2 regions of the Dellaglioa carnosa genome follow, and region 1 is predicted to be linked to the other one. Evidence: predicted binding sites of a transcription regulator. Region 1 holds the regulator's gene; the other holds the start of a gene.
What was found. The regulator HrcA, encoded in region 1, represses chaperone genes, less so after heat shock. The targets are predictions, from matches to a motif close to TTAGCACTCNNNNNNNNNGAGTGCTAA.
Positions count from the first base shown of each region.

Region 2: a site for HrcA is predicted at 1,923-1,949, ahead of groES (co-chaperone GroES). Genes of this name have one in related genera too.

Region 1 is NZ_JANXLI010000001.1:351,718-356,149, reverse strand. It holds gene dnaK (molecular chaperone DnaK) at 1-1,500, opposite strand, end outside; gene grpE (nucleotide exchange factor GrpE) at 1,526-2,122, opposite strand; gene hrcA (heat-inducible transcriptional repressor HrcA) at 2,140-3,183, opposite strand; gene ribF (riboflavin biosynthesis protein RibF) at 3,346-4,281, opposite strand; gene truB (tRNA pseudouridine(55) synthase TruB) at 4,298-4,432, opposite strand, start outside.
Region 2 is NZ_JANXLI010000005.1:17,472-21,903, forward strand. It holds gene groL (chaperonin GroEL) at 1-1,583, opposite strand, end outside; gene groES (co-chaperone GroES) at 1,614-1,898, opposite strand; gene N0K80_RS06115 (CPBP family intramembrane glutamic endopeptidase) at 2,125-2,763, shown strand; gene N0K80_RS06120 (ABC-F family ATP-binding cassette domain-containing protein) at 2,782-4,432, shown strand, end outside.

The sequences.
Region 1 (4,432 bases):
ACGTGCTTTATCAGCTTCTTCATTTTCTTTAGCTTCATTAACCATGCGTTCGATTTCGTCTTCTGCAAGACCACCTGAACTCTTGATTGTAATTTTTTGTTCTTTGTTTGTGCCTAAATCTTTAGCAGAAACATTAACAATCCCATTTTTATCAATATCAAATTTAACTTCGATTTGAGGGATGCCACGAGGTGCAGCAGGAATATCATTTAATTGGAAGCGACCCAATGTTTTGTTATCTGTAGCCATTGGACGTTCACCTTGTAAGACATGGATATCAACGGCTGGTTGGTTATCTGCAGCTGTTGAGAATGTTTGTGACTTACTTGTTGGAATTGTTGTGTTACGGTCAATTAACTTAGTAAAGACACTACCCATTGTTTCAATACCCAATGAAAGTGGTGTTACATCAAGTAAAACGACATCCTTAACATCCCCAGTAATCACACCACCTTGAATTGCGGCACCAAGTGCAACAGCTTCATCAGGGTTAACTGATTGGTTAGGTTTGTGATCTGTTTCCTTTTCAACTAATGCTTGAACTGCTGGAATACGTGTTGATCCACCAACCAAGATAACTTGATCAATATCAGCATTTGTTAAACCGGCATCCTTCAAAGCATTTTGAACTGGAATACGTGTACGTTCAACTAATTCTTGTGTTAAGTTATCGAATTGTGCACGTGATAATGTTGCTTCTAAATGTAAAGGTCCAGCAGCACCGGCTGTGATAAATGGTAAGCTAATTTGTGCACTAGTAACACCAGAAACATCTTTTTTAGCCTTTTCAGCAGCATCTTTAAGACGTTGCATTGCCATTTTATCTTTTGATAAATCAATACCATTTTCTTTTTTGAAAGTATCAACTAACCAGTCCATGATTTTTTGATCAAAATCATCGCCACCAAGTTTAGTATCACCATTTGTTGATAACACTTCAAAGACACCATCGCCTAATTCAAGGATAGAAACATCAAATGTACCACCACCTAAATCAAAAACAAGGATTTTTTCATCTTTTTCAGTATTTTCAAGACCGTATGCCAAAGCTGCTGCAGTTGGTTCGTTAACGATACGTTCAACTTCTAAACCAGCAATTTTACCGGCATCTTTTGTAGCTTGACGTTGTGAATCATTGAAGTATGCAGGAACCGTAATAACAGCTTGTGTTACTGATTCGCCTAAGTATGCTTCAGAATATTCTTTAATGTATTGTAAAATCATTGCTGAAACTTCTTGTGGTGTATATGATTTACCTTGAATATCAACTTTATAGCCTTCTTCACCCATGTGACGTTTAATTGATGCCACAGTATCTGGATTTGTGATTGCTTGACGTTTAGCCACTTCACCGACTTGTGTTTCGCCATCTTTAAATGAAACAACTGATGGTGTTGTACGGTTTCCTTCTGGATTTGTAATAATTTTTGCTTCTTTACCTTCTAAAACAGCAACAGCTGAGTTAGTTGTTCCTAAATCAATTCCTATAATCTTTGCCATAATTTATCTACCTCTTCTTATATTATTATTGAGCGACAACGACCATTGCTGGACGTAACACTCTATCTTTTAATTTGTATCCTTTTTGAAGGACTTGAACAATTGTATCTGCCTTCTGATCATCAGAAGCGGGAACAGTTTGAACCGCTTGATGAATAGTTGGATCGAACATAACGCCATCTGTTGCAATTTCAATCACGTCATTATTAGTTAACGCTTTTTGTGCATCTTTGTAAACTAATTCGATACCTTTTTTTAGTTGTTCGCCATTTTCAGTATCAACTTCAATTGACAATGCTCTTTCTAAATTATCAATAACAGGTAAAACGTCTTTAGCTAATGACTGTCCACTATACTTCAAGAGTTGTTCTTGTTCTTTCTTAAAGCGAGTATTCATATTTGCCATCTCGGCTTCTGCCCGTAAATATTTATCTTCCATTGCATCTAGATTGACTTGTAATTCAGCCAACTTATCTGTGTCAGAAGGTTTTTTACTAAATTTTTCTTTTACTTTATCAGTAACAGAACTTTTTTTCTCATTTTGATCAGTTGTTTCATTAGCTTGATGTTGCTCTTGTGCAACATCTTCCTCAACTAAATCTTCTTTGGCATCTTTAACCACACACAACACCCCTTTTCTTATTTATCAAATTGTTGATAATAATCTAATAATTTTTTTGCAAGCTCATCACTGAATGCATCGAGTAAACCAATCATCTTTGAATATGGCATATTTGTTGGACCCAATAACGCAATAACACCCTGACCATGGTCGCTAACATCATAACTAGCTGATATTAGACTATAGTTATCAAGCAATTGATTCGTTAATTCCTCACCAATCTTAATTTGAATGGGTTTACCTTGAATGCCAATCAAATCGCCAATATTCTTATTATTCGATGTATCTACTAAATCGTACAGTGATTTTAGTTCATCCACGTTACTGTCAGTTGCAAAATCTAAAATATTTGATTTACCACCAACAAATACCTGTTCACGTGCTGCCTGCTTTAAAATGTTGCCAAAAACATCTAGAATGCCATCCGGCCTACGCATATAATCAACCAACATAACCGGAATACTTGTCCTTAGCTTCATAGAAATTTCGGCTAATGATAACCCAATTAATTGATCGTTCAACAACCTCGTTACAGCTTCCAAATCTGAACCATTAATTGATTTAGGAATACTAAACGTTTGATTTTCAACAACGCCACTACTCATAACAAGAATAGCCATAATCCGGTGATTTCCTAGTGGAACTAATCGGAATCCTTCGAGTCGACTCTCCGTTGTTTCAGGTCGTAATGAAATTGCCGTATAATTCGTCAAATCTGAAAGAATCTTAGTTGATTCCGCAAATATTTCATCAATCTTTTGAAAATGAACGCCAAGAGAATTCTGAATATTCACCAGTTCTGCCGCCGGAACAACTCCGGGTTGAACAATATGGTCTACGTAATAACGATATCCTAAAAACGAAGGGATGCGTCCTGAAGAAGAATGCGTTTTTTTAATTAACCCTTTATTCTCCAAGGCGACCATTTCGTTTCTTATCGTTGCCGAACTAACATGCATTGGCAAAAAATCGACGACCGATTTAGAACCAACCGGCTGTCCAACTTCCGTATAAACTCTGACAATTGCTTCTAACACTAACATTTGTCTTTCCGTTAGCATGATCAATCACCTCTTTTTAGCACTTAGCACAATAGAGTGCTAAGACAACTATTAATATACTAAATGTTTAGATTGTTGTCAAGGAATGCACTCGTTTTTTTAAAGAAAATGACTGACTAAATATCTCTATTTAGTCAGTCATTTATGATTTATTTAGATTAATTAATTAAAATAAGCATTTGTCATTTTTTTATCTTGATTTAACTGTGAGATTAATCCATCAATCCCATCAAATTTAATTTCACTTCTCAAATATGACAGCCATTCGACCGTTACCTGTTGACCATAGATCATTTCATTAAAATCAAACAAATTAATTTCAACGGTTAATTCACGATCTTGCCCAAATGTGACATTATATCCGATAGATGCCATTCCACGATACCAGACACCAGATACCTGGACCCTTGTCACATAGATTCCAGGTCCCGGAATTCGAATATGCTCGTTAAACTCTAGATTCAACGTCGGAAACCCAAGTTCTCTACCCCTAGCTTCGCCATGAACAACCTCACCAATCGTTTGATACTCATACCCTAACAATCTGTTCACGTCGTTTATCTGCCCTTTGTCGATAGCAGCCCTAATTCTAGTTGAACTTATCTTTTGATCTTCAGATATCAATTCAGGTACAGTTACAACTTCAAATTGTTGATGAGCGTACTTGGACAATGTGTCCATATTAGCAATATCTTTTTTACCATAAGTATAATCAAACCCAGCAACAACAACTTGTGCATGCAGCTCAATCATATACTTGGTAACAAAATCCTGTGGTGTTAAACTTGCCAAATCATTGTTTAACGTTAGGATATAAAAAATATCAACACCTAGTCCCTCCATTAATGAAATTTTCTTTTCCATGGAGGTTAAGTATTTAATACTTCGTTCAGGTTTCTTTTGAAATTGAACCGAAGGATGCTTATCAAACGTCATCACCGCAAGTTTAATCTTCTTTTCGTTGGCTTTTTGTTTAGCCTTTAGTATTACTTTTTGATGTCCTAAATGAACGCCATCAAAAAATCCCATAGCTAGCGAGATTGCCTCGTCATCAATTTTTTTAGGATCGTATGGCTCAGTTAAATAAATAACTTTCATATCACAATAACTTCCTTTACCCTAAATCAAACATTGTTTCAGATTGATAACGGTCTTTTTCACTGTTCAATCTATACAAACATCTAATTTTATTTTCATAAACTAATGCAACTATCGGTTCGTCATTAAAAGAATCAACAGCCAAGAAACC
Region 2 (4,432 bases), on a different contig from region 1:
GCTGCAGATATTGGTTCTGGTTTATCAGCAACAACTGCTTCAGTCGTTAATAATAATGCTGAGACACTAGCTGCATTTTGTAATGCTGAACGTGTCACTTTCGTTGGATCAACAATTCCAACTGCAATCATATCTTGCCATTCATTTGTTGCGGCATTGAATCCAATACCAGGTTTCTCTGATTTTAATTTTTCAACAATCACAGAACCTTCAAGACCAGCATTCTTTGCAATTTGACGTACCGGTTCTTCTAGAGCACGTTGCACAATCTTAATACCTGTTAATTCATCACCAACTGCTTCAAGTGAAGCAACTTTACCGATTACATTAACAAATGCAGTACCACCACCAGCTACGAAACCTTCTTCAACAGCAGCACGTGTTGCATTTAAAGCATCTTCGATACGGTACTTACGTTCTTTTAATTCTGTTTCAGTTGCGGCACCAACTTTAATGACAGCAACCCCGCCTGACAATTTAGCCAAACGTTCTTGTAGCTTTTCACGATCAAATTCAGAAGTTGTTTCATCGATTTGTTTTTTAATCAAACCAACACGTTCGATAATTTTTTCTTTATTACCTGAACCTTCAACAATCACCGTGTTTTCTTTTGTGATATTAACTTTTCCAGCTGAACCTAATTGTTCAATCGTTGTATCCTTCAATTGTAAACCAAGTTCATCTGTAATAACTGTTGCGCCAGTTACGATAGCGATATCTTCAAGCATAGCTTTACGACGATCACCAAAACCAGGTGCTTTAACAGCAACAACATTGAATGTACCACGAATTTTATTTAAGACCAATGTTGGTAAGGCTTCACCATCAACATCATCAGCAATAATCAATAATGGACGACCTTGTTCAACGATTGATTGTAATAATGGTAATACTTCTTGAATATTAGAAATCTTTTTATCTGTCACCAAGATGTATGGTGTTTCTAAGTTAGCTTCCATTTTATCGTTATCAGTTACCATGTATTGTGACAAGTAACCACGATCAAATTGCATCCCTTCAACAACATCTAATGATGTATCAATACTTTTTGATTCTTCAATTGTAATAACACCATCGTTACCAACTTTTTCCATAGCATCAGCAATTAAAGCACCAATTTCATCATTAGCTGAAGAAACAGAAGCAATTTGTGCAATATCTTCTTTAGTTTCAACTTTATGTGATAATTCGTGTAATTCAGCAACAGCTGCTTTAGTTGCTGCTTCAATTCCGCGACGAATACCAACCGGGTTAGCACCGGCAGTCACATTTTTCATACCTTCGGTAACGATTGCTTGTGTTAAAACAGTGGCTGTTGTTGTCCCATCACCAGCAATATCATTAGTTTTAGAAGCAACTTCTGAAACTAATTTAGCACCCATATTTTCGAAATGATCTTCTAATTCAATAGCGCGAGCAATTGTCACACCATCATTTGTAATGATTGGTGAGCCATATGATTCTTCCAAAACAACGTTACGGCCTTTTGGTCCTAAAGTTGATTTAACGGTATTGGCTAATTGGTCAACACCTCTAAGCATTGCTGAACGAGCATCTTCAGAAAACTTTAATTCCTTTGACATAATTAATCCACCTCATCTTTAAAATTTATATTAATCTACTGTTGCAACGATATCTTTCTCATGAACAATCAAGTAGTCTTTACCTTCAAATGAAACTTCTGATCCAGCATATTTATCAAATAAAACGGTTTGTCCGACACTGACAGCAATGGCGATTTTTTCACCATTACGCATTGTACGACCATCACCCACCGCAATAATCTTACCTGTTTGTGGTTTCTCTTGCACATTACTTGCTAAGACAATTCCACCTACTGTTGTTTCTTCTTCTTTAGTTACTTCTAAAATAACACGATCTGCTAATGGTTTTAACACGTTCTATCCCTCCAACTATATTATTTAGCACTCTATCTATGTAAGTGCTAATCACAAAATTAACTATAATCAATTTTCGGGATAATTGCAAGTGTTTAAGCTCTTATTTATATGGAAATTTTGATATGAATTAAATTCGTTATTCGGTCAATTATGCTATACTTATCATACGAATTTGTTCAACAAAAACAGTCGTAACTAATTAATAGTCGTTAAAGGAGTTTTCATGTCAAAATCAACTAGTAAAAACTCAATAGCCATTTTATTGGGTTATCTTATTATTTTCATTTTACCAACAATTCTAAATCAAATATTTTCTTTAAAATCAGTTATTTATCCCGTTATGACGGCCGATTACGTTTTAGGCGCCCTACTACTAATCTGGTTAAACCATCACTTTAGTAATAAAAATTCAATAGATAGTCAATCCAAATGGTCGCAAATTATTTTATGGGGAATTCTTGGATTTATTTTAACCCTAGTCATCCAAATGGGAATCCAATTAATCTCATACGCCATTTTAAAAACAACCGTGGCCTCACAAAATACGAGCGAGATTATGACTATTTTTTCAAAATATCCTTATTACATGCTAGCCGTCTCACTTGGTGCCCCAATTATGGAAGAACTCGTTTTTAGAAAGGTTTTCTTTGGCAATTTAGCAAGTTTTATTCCGCCGGCCTTTGCCGCAATTACGTCTAGTCTCTTATTTAGTTTGGCACATAACGATGGCCATTTAGCTATCTACTTCTTAATTGGATTACTCTTTTGCTATCTTTACAAACGAACGGGTGATATTAAAACATCCATGGTCGCACATATTCTCATGAACAGCTTAGTGTTAACGATTCAAGCACTACTCTAAAAGAAAGGTGGAATTATTTTGATTTTGTTACAAGTACAACAAGCAGCTCGATATTTTGGTGCAGACGTTTTATTTGAAAATGCCAATATGGATATCAAGGATGACGCCAGGATCGCTTTAGTGGGTCGAAACGGCGCCGGAAAATCTACGTTAATTAAAATGATTATTGATCAAGAAGTGACTGATGCCGGTCAAATCATTAAACATAAAGGGATGACTATTGGTTACTTGGCCCAAACAACAACCGTTTCTTCAGAACGCTCAGTCTGGGAAGAAATGAGTCACGTTTTTGACTACTTAAAGAAAATGGAAGTTCAAATTCATACGCTTGAAGCACAAATTGCCGACCCGAAAAATGCAGAAGATTCGGAAAAATTCGAAAAACTATTAACAACGTACGACCAACTTTCACATGATTTTAGTGAACAAAACGGTTACGGTTATGAATCTGAAATCCGTTCCGTTTTACATGGTTTTAGATTTTTTGAAGAGGATTTTGGACGCGACATCAGAACCCTTTCCGGTGGTCAAAAAACACGTCTTGCCTTAGCCAAACTACTTTTAGAAAAACGCGATTTACTTATTTTAGATGAACCCACTAACCACTTGGATATCGAAACGTTAACTTGGTTAGAAGGTTATTTAAAAACCTATACAGGCGCCCTTCTCATTGTTTCTCATGATCGCTACTTCCTAGATAAAATTGTCACAGAGGTTTACGATATGAGCCACAATGAAACCACACATTACAACGGTAACTACTCACAGTTCATTGTTAAAAAAGAAGCAAATTTGAAACAAGAATGGAAAGTTTTTGAAAAACAACAAGATAAAATTGAAAAACTTGAAGACTTTGTTAATAAAAATATTGTGCGTGCCTCAACAACTAAGCGAGCACAAAGTCGCCGTAAACAACTTGAAAAAATGGATAAAGTAGGCCGTCCTGAAGGCGATGAAAAAGCACCGCGTTTCAGTTTCAAATCCGCAGATGAGAGTGGCAATATTGTTTTAACCGTCTCTAATGCAGCCGTTGGTTATGATAATCAAGTATTATCTGAACCCGTTTCGATCGACTTACATAAACATCAGGTTCAAGCTATTGTTGGACCAAACGGTGTTGGTAAATCTACCCTACTTAAGAGCGTCTTAGGCCAAATCCCCTTTATTCGTGGTGAAGCTTTTCTTGGTACTAACGTTCATATCGGTTACTATGATCAGGAACAAAACCAATTAACGGATAAAAATATTGTTTTAGACGAATTGTGGAATGACCATCCCTCAACTCCCGAAACAGATATTCGTTCATTACTAGGCAGTTTCTTGTTTTCCGGGGATGACGTTTTGAAACGCGTTTCTAACCTGAGTGGTGGTGAAAAAGCACGTTTAGCCTTAACAAAGCTTGCAATGAACAAAGATAATTTCTTGATTTTTGATGAACCAACTAACCATTTGGATATTGATAGTAAAGAAGTTCTCGAAAAAGCGATTAATAACTTTGACGGAACAGTCTTACTCGTTTCACATGATCGTTATTTTATTAATAAAGTAGCCGAAAGTATTATTGAAGTCTCTAGAGAGGGTTCAACTTACTACATGGGCGATTACGATTACTACGTGGATAAAAAAGAAGAACTGGAAGCAATTGAAGCTGAAAAACTAGCCCTTGAAC